Regions from separate parts of the Streptomyces sp. WG5 genome, predicted to be linked through region 2. Evidence: riboswitches for the same ligand, from Rfam matches in the RefSeq annotation. Region 2 holds a riboswitch; the other holds the start of a gene.
The links. A riboswitch is a leader RNA that binds a small molecule or an ion and turns the genes downstream of it on or off. The one in region 2 is predicted to bind cyclic di-AMP.
Positions count from the first base shown of each region.

Region 1 (7,386 bases), on a different contig from region 2:
CGGCGAGCGGCGTCGCGGCCGGTCACGTCATCCGGATCCGCCCGGCTGGTCACCGGGGCCGTCGGCGGCCTGACGCATACTCAACAGCCCCCGCACCCCGGCCTGAAGAGCCTCCGGCGAGAAGCTGCCGAACAGCGCGTACTGGGCCCCGAACCCCTGCACCGTGGCCATCAGCGTCCGGGCCACGGCGTCCGGGTCGACGTCGTCGCGCATCATGCCGGTTTCCTGGTAGCGGACCACGACCTTCGCCCAGGCGGCCGTCGCCTTGGCGAACCCTTCGCCCAGGAGGGCGGACAGCGCGTCGTTGCGCAGCGTCTCGGACCAGGCCTGGATCATCAGCCGCGGGAACAGCCACTCGCCGCTGTCCGTCACCGCCGGCCGCTCCCGTGCCATGTGCGCCAGGGTGCGGGCGATGAGTTCGTCGGGCATGGGCGGCGGGCTCTCCCGCGCGGCACGTTCGTACACGTCGCGGATGGCGCCCAGAACCTCGGTGACGATGGCCTCGATCAGCTCCTCCTTGCCGCTGAAGTAGCGGTAGACGGCCCCCGCCGAGAGGTCGACCTCTTTCAGCACGTCCTGCATCGACGTGGCATGGAAGCCGTTGCGGGCGAAGCACAGCGCGGCGCCGTCGAGGATCTGCCGGCGGCGGGCGTCGAGGTGTTCCTGGGATACGCGGGCCATGGTGTCCAACGTAAAACGAACATTCCTTCTTGACAAGGCACCCGAGGCCGCCGCACCGTGGAGGCAGTTCTAAAACGAACGATCCTTCTCTCAGAGGAGTCACTCATGTCCGGCCCCTCCGCTCCTCACGGCCGCCGTGTGGCCGCCGTCGTCGTCCTGCTTCCCGTGCTGGTGGCCCTGGCACTGTGCGCCTTCGCCTGGCCGGCCGCCCGTACGTCCGCCCGCGATCTGCCGCTCGGCGTGGCGGGACCGCCCGCCGCGATCACCCAGGTGGAACAGCGGCTCGCCCAGCGCGAGGGCGCCTTCGAGATCCACCGCTACGCCGACGAGGCCGCGGCCCGCGACGCCGTCGAGGACCGGACCGTGTACGGCGCGGTGGTCGCCGGCGACCGGGGCACGAAGCTGCTCACGGCGTCCGCGGCCGGCCCGTCCGTGGCCCAGCTGCTGCGACAGGCGGTGACCGGGCAGGCCTCCGCCACGGGGACCCCGGTCCAGGTGGTCGATGTGGTGCCCGCTCCCGAGGCGGATCCGCGCGGCGCGGCCCTGGGCGCGAGCGTACTGCCACTCGCACTGGCCGGGATCGCGACCGGCGCCGTGGTGACCTTGCTGGGGTGGCGCGGCGTGCGAGCGGCCGTCGCGGTGGCCGGCGCCGCCGCGTCGACAGGCGTGGCCGCGGCGGTGGTCGCGCACAGCTGGCTCGGGGTGGTCACCGGTGACTGGTGGGCCGTGGCCGGCGCGTTCGGGCTGTCGACCCTGGCCGCCGGCGCGGGCGTCGCCGGGCTCGGGGCGCTGCTCGGGCGCGCGGGTATCGGGCTGGGCGCGGCCGTGATCATGCTGCTGGGCAACCCCTTCTCCGGCGCGTCCTCGGCGCCGGAGATGCTGCCCCGGCCGGCCGGCGCGATCGGCCAGTGGCTGCCGCCGGGCGCGGGCGGCTCGCTCCTGCGCTCGGTGTCCTTCTTCGAGGGCGCCGCGGCCACCGGCCCCGCGCTCACGCTCACGTGGTGGTCCCTGCTGGGCCTGGGCGCGGTCCTGCTCGGCGGCGTACTGCGACAGCGCGCACCCGGCGCCTCACCGGCACCCGACCGGACCCCGGCCCCGGCCGCCTGAGCCCCGGCCGTGAGCGACCGGACCGCGGACCCCGCCACGGTACGGGCCCCCGGACCGGCCGCCGTGCGCACCGGTGCGCCGGGGCCGGAGTGCGCCGGCATCCTGGTGCGGGCGCTGCGCGTGCTGGACGGTGAACGGCGGACGGCGCGCGTCAGCCGTCGGCCGCGTTCCGGCAGTTGACGCGCCGGGGGCCGAAACGGACCAAACGGCGTACCCCCTTTCGGCGTAGGAACACCCTCGATTTCCGACCGGCCGAAGTTGCGCAACCCCTGCTGCCCACACGGCGGAACGAGCCGCTGCGCCGCTGGTCCCGGGCTCGCCACCACACCGGGGGGTGACTCGAACGCGGAGGCGTCCACCCGCACGGGTGAGTGGCGTGTAACAACACAAAGGGCACGTTCCGTTGGGATTCTCCCCCTGGGCGAGACAAGATCCGTGACTGACGACAAGCCCTCGCCGCAGCGGCGGGGCGGTCCGGGCGGACGCCGAGTCCTGCCGCCGCCCGGACGACCGGTCGACAGGAGTGGATCGGCAGGAGTGGAGGACCCGAGCACGACGGGTCGCCGGAACGGTCATCTCCGCGAGAGAGGTGCCGGGCCGAGCAGCCCTTGGGGTGAAGCCGCACTCGTGCGGCCGGGCAACTTCGCCAGCCCGAATCCGACAGGTCATCCTTCACAGGCGGCTGACGAAGGGTTGCGCATGTCTGCGCTCAATCGTGTCCCGTCGCTGATGGCCCGTGCCGGTACGGCCTCGGCCCTCACCCTCGCCGCGATCGGCGGATCCGTCGTGGTCCCCGGTGCCGCCTCCGAGGCGGCCGCGGCGACCTATGCGGCGAAGGCCCTCAAGATCGCGGCCTCCAAGAAGGGTTCACCGTACAAATGGGGCGCCGTCGGACCACGCAGGTTCGACTGCTCCGGACTGACCCTGTATTCGTTCAAGAAGGCCGGCAAGAAGCTGCCGCGCACCGCGGCTCAGCAGTACAACAAGACCCGTCATATTTCCGCCAAGAACCGCAAGGTCGGCGACCTCGTCTTCTTCCACTCGGGCAGCAGCGTCTACCACGTCGGCATCTACGCCGGGAAGGGCAGGATCTGGCACGCCCCGAAGACCGGGGACGTGGTGCGTCTGCAGAAGATCTGGACCGGCAGCGTCTGGTACGGCCGGGTCAATTGACATCCGTTCCTCACCCGGAAGGGCAGGTGCTCCTGTCACCCTCGGCGGGTCCCCGCTCGGGCCGGCCCACGGCCTCGGCGGGTCCCCGCCTCAACGGACCGGGACCTCGACGGGGCGGTCGGCGTCCCCCGCACTCCCCGCGCTCCCGCACGTGCACGTGCGGTGGTTCGGGACCGTCCTCGACGCCGCACGCGGAACGGACGCGCGGCGAGCGCTGTCGGCGCCTCACCGTTCGGGCTCCTGCCGTCCCGCGACCCGCCCCACGGCCGTGGCCGGCTCGGGCGGCACCGGACTGCTCGGCGGCGTCCAGGGCAGTTCGATGAAGACGGTCTTGCCGCCCTCGCGCGTGCGCTGCACCCTCAGCTTGCCGCCGCACTCCGCCGTCAGCCAGCGGATGATCACCATGCCGCGGCCGTTGTCCTGCTGCACGGCGGCGGGCAGACGCTTGGGATACCCCGGATGGCTGTCGGTGACGCCGATGTGCAGTCGCTCGTCGCGGTCGAGCACGAGGTCCACCGTGAAGGTGGGTGACTGTCCGAGCGTGTGCTGGACCGCGTTGGTCGTCAGCTCGGAGACGATGAGCCGGACGGTTTCGGACACATCGGTGTCCGCCGGCAGGCCCCACTCCGCCAGCGTGCCGACCACATAGGTACGCGCGGCGGCCACCGAGGCGGGATCGCTCGGCAGAGTGACGGATGCTTCCAGATGGTCTGCCATGGCGACTCGTCCCTTTCCCACGGGACCGCAGCCGGACACGGAGCGGATGGTTCGAGTACGGTCCCGGACTGGTGCTTCGCCGCCAGACTGCCACCACCAGGCCCGGAAGGGCGGCGATCCCCCAAGATCTGCATATATCTGTCGCTCGATGCGGTGAACTCTGCGACGGCAGAGCGTATTCGGGCGGCTCATAAGGAGTAGAGGAGTGGCCCCATGCAGCACGGCCCCGTGGTGCGCCGCCGGAAGCTGGGCGCGGAACTGCGCGCCCAGCGCACGTCGGCGGGTATCACCAGCGGCGAGGCGGCCCGGCTGGTGGGCTGGCACCAGTCGAAGGTCAGCCGGATCGAGACCGGGACGAGCGGGGCGAAACCGGCCGACGTGCGGTTACTGCTGGACGCCTACGGCGTGGCCGACGACCAGCTGCGGGAGCTGCTGGTGATGCTGGCGGGCTCCGACGACGCGGGCGGCCGGAACCACTGGTGGCACGCCTACCGAGGGGTGCTGCCGCCGACCTACCGCGACTTCATCAGCCTGGAGTCCCAGGCGAGCGCGATGCGCACCCTGGAGACCACCGTGGTCCCCGGTCTGCTGCAGACGCCGGAGTACGCCCGCGCGGTGACGCGCGCCGCGGTGGACGGGCTCCCGGAGGAGCGGCTGGACACCCTGGTGGAGGTGCGACTGGCCCGGCAGGACATCCTGCGGGCGCAGCCGCCACTGGAGCTGAGCGCGGTCCTGGACGAGTCGGTGCTGCGCCGGGAGGTGGGCGGGCCCGGAGTGATGTCCCGTCAGCTGGCGCGACTGGTCGATGCCGCGCGCCTTCCCCATGTCCGGCTCCAGGTCCTGCCCTTCGCCGCCGGGGCGCACATCGGCGTCACCGGGCCTTTCGTAATCTTCTCCTTTTCGAGCACTTCTGATCTGGACGTGGTTGTTCTCGACCACTTGACGAGTAGCCTGCACCTCGAACGGAAAGAAGACCTAGAGGCCTACACCGAGGCCTTCAACACCCTTCTGATCCATGCCCTTTCGCCCGAGGACTCGTTGGACTTCATCGCCGCGACAGCGGCAGGCGCGTAAGGAGGCACCATGACAGACTCCGTGTCCGAACTCCCCCGGAACATCCCGTCCAGTACCGATCTGCCCGGCGTGCGGTGGCTGCGCAGCAGCTACAGCACCGGGGCGAACAACTGCGTGGAGACGGCACGGCCGTCGTCCGGCCCCTGGGCCGGACTGCTCGCCGTGCGCGACTCCAAGGACCCGGCCGGGCCCGCGGTGCTCTTCTCCCCCGGGAGCTGGGCGTCGTTCACGGCCGGGATCCACCGCCGCTGATCCGGCCGGGCATCGGACGACGCACGGCCGTGTCACGCCGACTCATGGCCGCGTTTCGCCGATCACCCGCACAGCGCGTTCGATCTGTTCCCCGGAGAGGTCCGCACGAGCGGTCAGCCTGAGCCGTGAGACGCCGTCAGGTACGGAAGGAGGGCGGAAGCAGCCCACGGACAGGCCGGCCGTACGACAGTCGGCCGCCCACCGTACGGCCCCCTCCGGGGAGGGGGCGCGCACCGAGACGACCGCGGCGTCGGGGCGTACCGCAGACAGCCCCAGGGCCGTCAGACGTGCGTGCAGTGCGGCCGCCACCGCGCGTGCCCGCGCCGCCCGTTCGGGCTCGCGGCGCAGCAGGGTGAGCGCCGCCAGCGCCGCGCCCACCGCCGCGGGTGCGAGGCCGGTGTCGAAGATGAACGTCCGGGCCGCGTTGACCAGGTGCTCGATCACCCGCGCGGGGCCGAGCACGGCCCCGCCCTGGCTGCCGAGCGACTTGGACAGTGTCACCGTCACGACGACGTCGTCGGCGCCCGCGAGTCCCGCCGCGTGCGGGGCGCCCCGGCCGCCCTCGCCGAGGACGCCGAGGCCGTGGGCGTCGTCGACGACCAGTCCGGCGCCGTGCTCGCGGCACGCACCGGCGAGCGCGGCGAGCGGCGCGGCGTCGCCGTCGACGGAGAAGACCGTGTCGGAGACGACGACGCAGGGGCCGCCGTGCGTCGCCAGCGCCTTGCGTACGGCGTCCGGGGCGGCGTGCGCCACCACCTGGGTCGTGCCGCGGGCCAGCCGGCAGCCGTCGATCAGCGAGGCGTGGTTGCCCGCGTCGGAGACGACGAGGGAGCCGTGCGGCGCCAGCGCGGTGACCGCGGCGAGGTTGGCCGCGTAGCCGGAGGAGAAGACGAGCGCGGCCTCGAAACCGCAGAAGGCGGCCAGTTCGCGTTCGAGTTCGGTGTGCAGTTCGGTGGTGCCGGTCACCAGCCGGGACCCGGTCGAGCCGGCCCCCCACGTCCGCGCGGCCCGCGCCGCGCCCTCGGTGACCTCCGGGTGCCGGGCCAGTCCGAGGTAGTCGTTGCTCGCCAGGTCCAGCAGCGGCGAGCCCGCCGGACGGGGGCGCAGAACCCGTTCGAGTCCGGCTCGGCGGCGCACCTCGGCCTGCTCGTCGATCCAGCCGAACGCCATGGGTCGGTCCTCCGGTGTTTTGTAGGCAGTGGACAGACATTAGCGGTCCCGCCGCCCCCGCGAGGTGTGGCGATACCCACACGGTGATCTGTCACTGTTGTGCGAAGTCTCCTTGGCCCCGGGTGGCCCCTTAGGACAGGATCGGCTCTCATGGACCTGCTGAACACGCTGGTGGACAAGGGGGTTCGGCGCGAGTCGCCGACCCGCGAGGAGGCGCTCGCCGTCCTCGCCACTTCCGACGACGACCTGCTCGATGTGGTGGCCGCGGCCGGCAAGGTGCGCCGTCACTGGTTCGGCCGACGGGTGAAACTCAACTATCTCGTCAACCTGAAGTCGGGCCTGTGCCCCGAGGACTGCTCCTACTGCTCGCAGCGGCTCGGCTCCAAGGCCGAGATCCTCAAGTACACCTGGCTGAAGCCCGATCAGGCCTCGCAGGCCGCAGCCGCGGGAGTGGCCGGGGGCGCCAAGCGGGTGTGCCTGGTGGCCAGTGGACGCGGTCCGACCGACCGGGACGTGGACCGGGTCTCGGACACCATCAAGGCCATCAAGGAGCAGAACGGGGCGGTCGAGGTGTGCGCCTGCCTGGGCCTGCTCTCCGACGGCCAGGCGGAACGGCTGCGCGAGGCGGGCGCCGACGCCTACAACCACAACCTCAACACGTCCGAGGCGACGTACGGGGACATCACGACCACGCACACGTACGCCGACCGGGTGGACACGGTGCGCAAGGCGCACGCGGCCGGGCTGTCCGCCTGCTCCGGGCTGATCGCGGGCATGGGCGAGACCGACGAGGACCTGGTCGACGTGGTCTTCTCGCTGCGCGAGCTGGACCCCGACTCGGTGCCGGTGAACTTCCTGATCCCGATGGAGGGCACGCCGCTGGCCAAGGAGTGGCACCTGACCCCGCAGCGCTGTCTGCGCATCCTGGCGATGACGCGGTTCGTCTGCCCGGACGCCGAGGTGCGCATCGCGGGCGGGCGCGAGGTCCACCTGCGCACGATGCAGCCGCTCGCGCTGCACCTGGCGAACTCCCTCTTCCTCGGCGACTACCTCACCAGCGAGGGCCAGGCCGGCCGGGCGGATCTGGAGATGATCGCGGACGCCGGTTTCGAGGTGGAGGGCGCCGGCCAGGAGACCCTGCCGGGGCACCGGGCGGCGGGCCGGGGCGGCTGCGGGTCGCACGAGGGCGGCGGGACCTGCGGTTCAGCCCCG
Region 1 is NZ_JBNGGC010000019.1:1,303-8,688, forward strand. Features, by position in the region: gene ACP4IX_RS21095 (TetR/AcrR family transcriptional regulator) at 28-681, opposite strand; gene ACP4IX_RS21100 (ABC transporter permease) at 787-1,788, shown strand; gene ACP4IX_RS21105 (hypothetical protein) at 1,798-1,968, shown strand; cyclic di-AMP (ydaO/yuaA leader) riboswitch at 2,340-2,484, shown strand; gene ACP4IX_RS21110 (C40 family peptidase) at 2,488-2,961, shown strand; gene ACP4IX_RS21115 (ATP-binding protein) at 3,187-3,678, opposite strand; gene ACP4IX_RS21120 (helix-turn-helix domain-containing protein) at 3,892-4,752, shown strand; gene ACP4IX_RS21125 (DUF397 domain-containing protein) at 4,774-5,004, shown strand; gene ACP4IX_RS21130 (8-amino-7-oxononanoate synthase) at 5,047-6,174, opposite strand; gene bioB (biotin synthase BioB) at 6,325-7,386, shown strand, end outside.
Region 1: linked by a shared signal. The riboswitch ahead of ACP4IX_RS21110 (C40 family peptidase) and the one ahead of ACP4IX_RS20560 (transglycosylase SLT domain-containing protein) in region 2 are both predicted to bind cyclic di-AMP.

Region 2 (7,386 bases):
GCCGTCGACTTGGCGCGCAGCTCCCGCCAGTGTTCCCGCTCCCCCTCGCCCAGCTCCTCCGGCCTGAGCACACGCACACGTCCGCTGTTCAACCCGACCCCCCGATCAAGTTCCCCCTGGACAACAGGAAGGTACCTCCGGGGGCCCCGGGCCGGTAGGTAGCGGACCATGTTGTTGCCAACCGGTGCACAGGCCTTTAACCGGCTTTAGTCGATGATGTGCCAGGTTTCGGACAGGTTCGTGCGTCCTCGTGCGCCTGTAGGCCGTACTCGTGCGGACTCGTGCCGTACTCGCGCGTCCTCGCTCGGATGCGATCGCGGGTGAGTCGGACAGGTGCGGTGTCCGTATTCTCTGATCATGGACCGCACCGCATATTCACTCGTCGCCACCGACCTCGACGGCACGCTGCTCCGCGGCGACGACACCGTCTCCGACCGGTCGCTGGCCGCGCTGGCGCGGGCGGCGGGGGCCGGTGCGCGGCATCTGGTGGTGACGGGGCGGCCGGCGCCCCGGGTGCGGTCCCTGCTCGACCGCCTCGGCTGCACGGGACTCGCGGTGTGCGGACAGGGTGCGCAGGTGTACGACGCCGGCGCCAACCGGATGCTGTGGTCGGTCACGCTGGACCGGGAACTGGCCGAGACCGCACTCGGCAAGATCGAGGCCGAGGTGGGGCAGGTGCACGCCGCGGTCGACCAGGACGGCGTCGACGGCCTCACGCTCATCGAGCCCGGGTACCTGATGCCCCACCCGACGCTGCCCGCGGTGCGGGTCGAGCGGCGCGACGAACTGTGGTCCACGCCGATCAGCAAGGTGTTGCTGCGCCACCCCGACCTGTCCGACGACGAGTTGGCGGCGACGGCGCGCGCGGTGGTGGGCTCCCTCGCCACGGTCACCATGTCGGGGCCGGGAACGGTCGAGCTCCAGCCGTGCGGCATCACCAAGGCGACCGGCCTGGCACTGGCCGCCGAGCGGCTGGGGGTGAGCCGACGGCGGACGATCGCCTTCGGGGACATGCCCAACGACATCCCCATGTTCGACTGGGCGGCACACGGTGTCGCCATGGCCGGCGCCCACCCCGAACTCAAGGCGGTGGCCGACGAGGTCACCACGACGAACGAGGACGACGGCGTGGCCGTCGTCCTCGAGCGGGTCTTCGGAGCGTCCTGAGCGGAGCCCCTCGGCCGGATCGACCTCATCGGGGCCTCCTGACCGGAGAGCCTTCTGACCGGAGCCCCCTCGGCCGAGGAGCTGCCTCGGCCGGAGCCTCGTGGCTGGAGTCGGCCTTGGCTGGGGCCCCTGGCCGAGGACTTCCTGTCGGAGTCCTCGGCCGGAGCCTCCTTGCCAGTGGCTCAGTGGCTCAGTGGCTCAGTGGTCAGTGGCTCAGCGGCTCAGTGGATCGGGCCTCAGGCCTCGGGCCTCTGTGCCAGTGCCTGTCAGTACGCGCCGAAGACGTTGTCCATCGAGCCGTACCGGTCGGCCGCGTAGTTGCAGGCCGCGGTGATGTTGGCGACCGGGTCGTACGGGTCCCAGGAGGTGCCGGGCACGTGGTACGCCTCGAAGGTGGGCGCGATCACCTGGAGCAGCCCCTTGGACGGGGTGCCGTTGATGGCGTTGATGTCCCAGTTGTTGATGGCGAACGGGTTGCCGGACGACTCCCGCATGATGTTGCGGTGGATGCCCTCGTACGACCCGGGGATGCCGTGCTGGGCCATGATGTCGAGCGACTCCCGGATCCAGCCGTCGAGGTTGTCCGGGTAGGTCGTCGCCGCGGTGGTGGCGGTCGCGGCGGCCGGGGTGGCCGGGGTGGCCGCGGACGCGCCGGTGGCGCCGAGGAGCGGCAGGGCGAGCACGGCGGCGCCGGTGCCGGCCACGGCGAGCTTGCGGGCGAGGCGGCTGGTCCGGGCGTGACGGTTCTGACCGTTGGCAGACATGTGTGAGTCCCTCTCCTTACGCCTGCGAGGTGAGCTGTCGGGTTCGGGCGGGGAGGTGCCCGGCCGGGTCCTGACGGACACGGCTTCACCCCGAGCCGCTCCGGTGGTGACCGGTGCGGCGACTTACCTGGGTCCCCCGCTCCTGCCTGCGAGTGTGTTGGCGGATGACTGTGCGTCCGGGCGGTGGCAGGATTCGGCGTCCGCCCGACAGGCCGGGAACGTATGCGAGAGCACATGTCCGAAACAAGTGCAGGAATCACCCAACGCGCCTGTTGACCTTGATCTGGGGGGTTTGAGGTACTTGATCCTTTGCGGCCACCAAGGGCCAATTGCCTTGCGGCACAAAGGGAGGGCACAGCCGGCGGCATGGTTGCCCGGGGGTGTGGAGGAGTGAGTCAACTCACCCGCATCGACAAGTGTGGCAAATCGGGCATTGGGATCAACTGTGGGTCAATTGCCCGTAGGGCGGAGAGCTTCGGGTGTTGACCGACGGCCGAGCGGGCCCGCTGTCGCGCGCACCCGGTGTGCGACCCCGCCCTGATCGGTGTTTCCGTGTGTCCCGGGGGCATCCGTTCGGGGGTGGGGGCAGGGAGAGCCGAGTGGGTGACGTATCCGGAGTGCGAGCCGTTGGGAGGGATGATGTGATCTTCAGTGGCGGGTTCTGGCCCTGGCGATGTCGATCAATGTCTGCTCATATCGCCTGATCAAAAACATACTGTTCATGATCCGATACCGACCGGCCTGTAACGGTGGGCGCTAGCGGTGATCGAAAGGTGACCGGATACGCTGGCTCGAGTGGTGGCAGCGACCTATCGACAAACCAGGTAATCGCCAGTAGACACCAGCAGACAGGAGACCCCTCGTGACCGTCGTCGGGCCGTTCGGGCTGAGCGTGCGGGACCAGGCTCTGGAAGCCGATGTCCAGGCCGGATTGGTTGCTGTCGAGGAAGGGTTGCTTGAGGCAACCAAGAGCGAGGTTCCGTTCATCACGGAGGCCGCCCAGCATCTCGTGCGGGCCGGCGGCAAACGATTCCGGCCACTGCTGGTCATGCTCTCGGCCCAGTTCGGCGACCCCTATGCCCCCGGGATCGTGCCCTCGGCCGTCGTCGTGGAGCTGACCCACCTCGCCACCCTCTACCACGACGACGTGATGGACGAGGCCGCCGTGCGGCGTGGTGTGGCCAGCGCCAACACCCGCTGGGGCAACTCGGTCGCGGTCCTCACCGGCGACTTCCTGTTCGCCCGCGCCTCCCAGATCCTCGCCGACCTCGGGCCCGAGGCGGTCCGCGTGCAGGCACTGGCGTTCGAGCGGCTCGTCACCGGACAGATCCTGGAGACGGCGGGGCCGCAGGACGGCCGGGACCCCGTCGACCACTACCTGGACGTGCTGGGCGGCAAGACGGGATCGCTGGTGGCGGTCTCCTGCCGGTTCGGCGCGATGATGTCCGGCGCCGACGAAACGGTCGTGGACGTGCTGACCCAGTACGGCGAACGGCTCGGCGTCGCCTTCCAGCTCGCGGACGACGTCCTGGACATCGCCTCCGACTCCCAGGAATCGGGGAAGACGCCCGGCACCGACCTGCGCGAGGGCATCCCGACCCTTCCGGTGCTGCGGCTGCGCGAGCGGGCGGCCCGACTGGGGCTGGCCGACGACATCGCCCTGTGCGAGCTGCTGGGCTCCGACCTGAGCGACGACGCGCGGCACGCGGAGGCGCTGCGGCTGCTGCGCGCCCACCCCGCGCTGGAGCAGGCGCGACGCGACACGGTGCGGTACGCCAAGGACGCCCGGGCGGCGCTGGCCCCGCTCAGGGAGTGCGAGGCGAAGGCCGCGCTGGTGGAGCTGTGTGACGCCGTGGTGCACCGGGCCGGCTGAACATCCTGGCCGCCCGTGACCTGCGCCGGGGGGACCGCGCCGCAGGGCGGACGGCGGCGTACGTCGGCGATGGGCGGCGTACGGCTGTACAGCCCACCCCCTACGGGCCGGGGGAGTCGTGGCCCCTCCGTGTCATCCCGCAGGAGTAGGCGGAGTTGAGCCCGCGGTCTGACGATTCCGCCTGGCCGATTTGGTCAGATGGACACCACGGAAACACCAATCCTCACCGATTCGGGTGAGAATGGCGGCTCACGGGTTGACGAGTGCGAGGTCGCGAGAAAGCCGCCGCCGACGAGGAGGCAGGGCACACATGGCACCGATCGATTCCGACGACAACACGACGGCCGGGGCGGACGAGGGTCTGCGGGCAGGGCGGCGCAGGGCCGCACGGTACGTCGTTCCGGTCGCGGTGATGGGAGTGGCGGCCGCGACGATCGGCCTCGTCCCGGCGATCGCGGACTCCGGGGATCCGGACCTTCCGAAGGTCACGGCGGAGCAGCTCATCGAGAAGATCGCCACGTCGGACGTCCAGCAGCTGTCCGGCACGGTCAAGATCAGCACGGACCTGGGTCTGCCGGACCTCGGCGGCCTGGAGAGCGGCCTGTTGTCCGGTATGTCCGGCGGTTCGGGTCCGGGGGGCGACGAGGAGGGCTCCGCGGCCGACCCGTCGGCCAAGCTCACCGGGCTGGTGACCGGCACCCACACGCTCCGGGTCGCCGCCGACGGCCCCGACCGGCAGAAACTGTCGCTGCTGGAGAACGCCGCCGAGTACAGCCTGATCCACGACGGCAAGGACGTGTGGGGCTACGACAGCAAGTCCAACGAGGTCTACCACTCCACCATGTCCGGCAGCGCCGAGCAGTCGGAGGAGGAAGTGCCGGCCACCCCGAAGGACTTCGCCGACCAGGCCCTCAAGGCGGTCGACGACACCACCTCCGTGACCGTCGACGGCACCGCGCAGGTGGCCGGCCGGGACGCCTACCGACTGATGATCAAGCCCAAGCAGTCCGGTTCCACGGTCGGCGCCATCAGCGTCGCGGTGGACGCCAAGACCGGCATGCCGCTGAAGTTCACGCTGACTCCGGCGAGCGGCGGTGCCGCGGTCGTCGACGTGGGCTTCACCCAGGTCAGCTTCGCGAAGCCGGACGCCTCGACGTTCGACTTCACCCCGCCCAAGGGTGCGAAGGTCACCGAGGCTGACGAGGTGGCCGAGGCGCCGGAGCGCGGGCGGGCCGGGGGTGACCTCGGCGAGGAGATGGACGGCCTGAAGGAGCAGGGCGGTCCGGAGGTCATCGGCGAGGGCTGGAACGCGATCGCCACCTTCGACACCGGCGGTCAGGGCCTGCCCACGGCCTCCGCGGGCGGCGACCTCGGTGGCTTCCTCGGCTCCTTCGGCGACCAGGTCAAGGGCGACTTCGGCTCCGGTACCGTCTTCAAGACCCGCCTGGTCAACGCCCTGATCACGGACGACGGCAAGGTCTACGCGGGTGCCGTCACCAAGGACGCGCTGGTCAAGGCGGCCGACGCGGCCCAGTAAGCGTCGGCGGCAAGAGCCCCGGGCGCCGGGCATCGGGTGCCCGGCATCGGGGGTGCCGGGCACCCGGGGCGTCAGCGCGTAGGAGCGATCACGAAGTGAGGGAGCCGATGGCCGAACCGTCCGCCACGGAACCGGTGGGCCCGGGCCAGGAGAGCGGCACGGACGACGCCGTCATCGCCACCCGTGCGCTGACCAAGCGCTACCGCGGCGGCCAGCTCGCCGTCGACGGTCTGGACCTGACCGTCCCGGCGGGCAGCGTCTTCGGCTTCCTCGGCCCCAACGGCTCCGGCAAGACCACCACCATCCGCATGCTGATGGGTCTGATCGAACCGACCTCGGGCACCGCCCGGGTGCTGGGCCGGACCATGCCGGGTGCCGCCCGCGCCGTACTGCCCCGGGTCGGTGCCCTCATCGAGGGCCCGGCCCTGTACGGCTTCCTCTCCGGACGCGACAACCTGGTGCGCTACGACGCGGCGGACCCGACCGCCGACCCGCGCACCCGGCGCGAGCGCGTCGCGGCGGCGCTGGACCGGGTGGGCCTCGCGGCCGCCGCCGGCAAGAAGGCGAAAGCGTATTCGCTCGGCATGAAGCAGCGCCTCGGGCTCGCCGCGGCACTGCTCCAGCCGCGCCGCCTCCTGGTCCTGGACGAGCCGACCAACGGGCTCGACCCCCAGGGCATGCGCGAGATCCGCGCGCTCGTGCGCGAACTGGCCTCCGACGGAACCACTGTCTTCCTCTCCTCCCACCTGCTGGACGAGATCGAGCAGGTGTGCACGCACGCCGCCGTGATGGCCCGGGGGCGGCTGCTCACCCAGGGCCCGGTCGCCGACCTGGCGGCCGGGGCGCGCCGCCGGCTCGTGGTGACGACGCCGGACACGGGGGAGGCCGCCCGGGTGATGAAGGAACAGGGGGCCGGGGACGTGGTCGTCGCCGAGGACCGGGTGACGGCGGAGCCACCCGACCGTGACCTCGCCGACCTGAACGCCGCGCTGGTCACGGCCGGTGTCAGGGTCCGGGGCCTCGCAGTGGAACGGGCCTCCTTGGAGGACGCGTTCGTGGCGCTGACCGGAGAGGGCTTCGATGTCGCGGGCTGAGGTGTCACAGAGCGAGGTGGCGCAGGCCGAGGTGTCACAGACCGAGGTGGCGCGGGCGGTGCGTGGCCCGAGTCCGCTGTGGTCCTTGGGACTGCTGCGCAGCGAAGTGCTGATCACCTTCCGGCGCTGGCGCACCCTCGCCCTGCTGGGCGTGCTGGCCGCCGTGCCGGTCCTGGTGGGGATCGCCGTGAAGATCGAGACGAGCGACGGGGCGTCGTTCGGCGGTGGCGGTGGTGGTGGCGGTGGTGGCGCGGGACCGGCGTTCATCTCGCAGATCAGCAACAACGGTCTGTTCCTGGTCTTCACCGCGCTCGCCGCTACCCTCCCGTTCTTCCTGCCGATGGCCGTCGGCGTCGTCGCGGGCGACGCGATCGCGGGCGAGGCGAGCGCGGGCACGCTCCGCTACCTCCTGGTCGCCCCGGCCGGCCGCACCCGGCTGCTGCTCGCCAAGTACGCCACGGTGATCGCCTTCTGCGTCGCCGCCACGCTGGTGGTCGCGGTCTCGGCGCTCGCGGTCGGGGCGCTGCTGTTCCCGGTCGGTGATCTGACCACCATCTCCGGCACCCGCATCACCTACCTGGAGGGCCTGGGGCGCGCGCTGCTGATCGCCCTGGTCGTGGCCGCCTCACTCGTCGGCGTCGCGGCCCTCGGTCTGTTCGTCTCGACCCTGACGAGCAGCGGCATCGCGGCGATGGCGACCACGGTCGGGCTGCTGATCACCATCCAGATCCTCGACCAGATCCCGCAGCTCGACGCGCTCCACCCGTACTTCTTCTCGCACCACTGGCTGTCCTTCGCAGACCTGATGCGCGAGCCGGTCTACTGGGACGACCTGGTGAAGAACCTCGGCCTCCAGGCCCTCTACGCGGCGGTGTTCGGCTCGGCAGCCTGGGCTCGGTTCACGGCCAAGGACATCACCTCGTAGGAGCGGTGTCCGCCGCCCGCTCGTAC
Region 2 is NZ_JBNGGC010000018.1:77,103-84,488, reverse strand. Features, by position in the region: gene ACP4IX_RS20570 (GNAT family N-acetyltransferase) at 1-77, opposite strand, end outside; gene ACP4IX_RS20565 (HAD family hydrolase) at 358-1,167, shown strand; gene ACP4IX_RS20560 (transglycosylase SLT domain-containing protein) at 1,434-1,931, opposite strand; cyclic di-AMP (ydaO/yuaA leader) riboswitch at 1,937-2,104, opposite strand; gene ACP4IX_RS20555 (polyprenyl synthetase family protein) at 2,794-3,804, shown strand; gene ACP4IX_RS20550 (LolA family protein) at 4,115-5,341, shown strand; gene ACP4IX_RS20545 (ABC transporter ATP-binding protein) at 5,449-6,435, shown strand; gene ACP4IX_RS20540 (ABC transporter permease) at 6,422-7,360, shown strand; gene ACP4IX_RS20535 (flavodoxin family protein) at 7,350-7,386, opposite strand, start outside.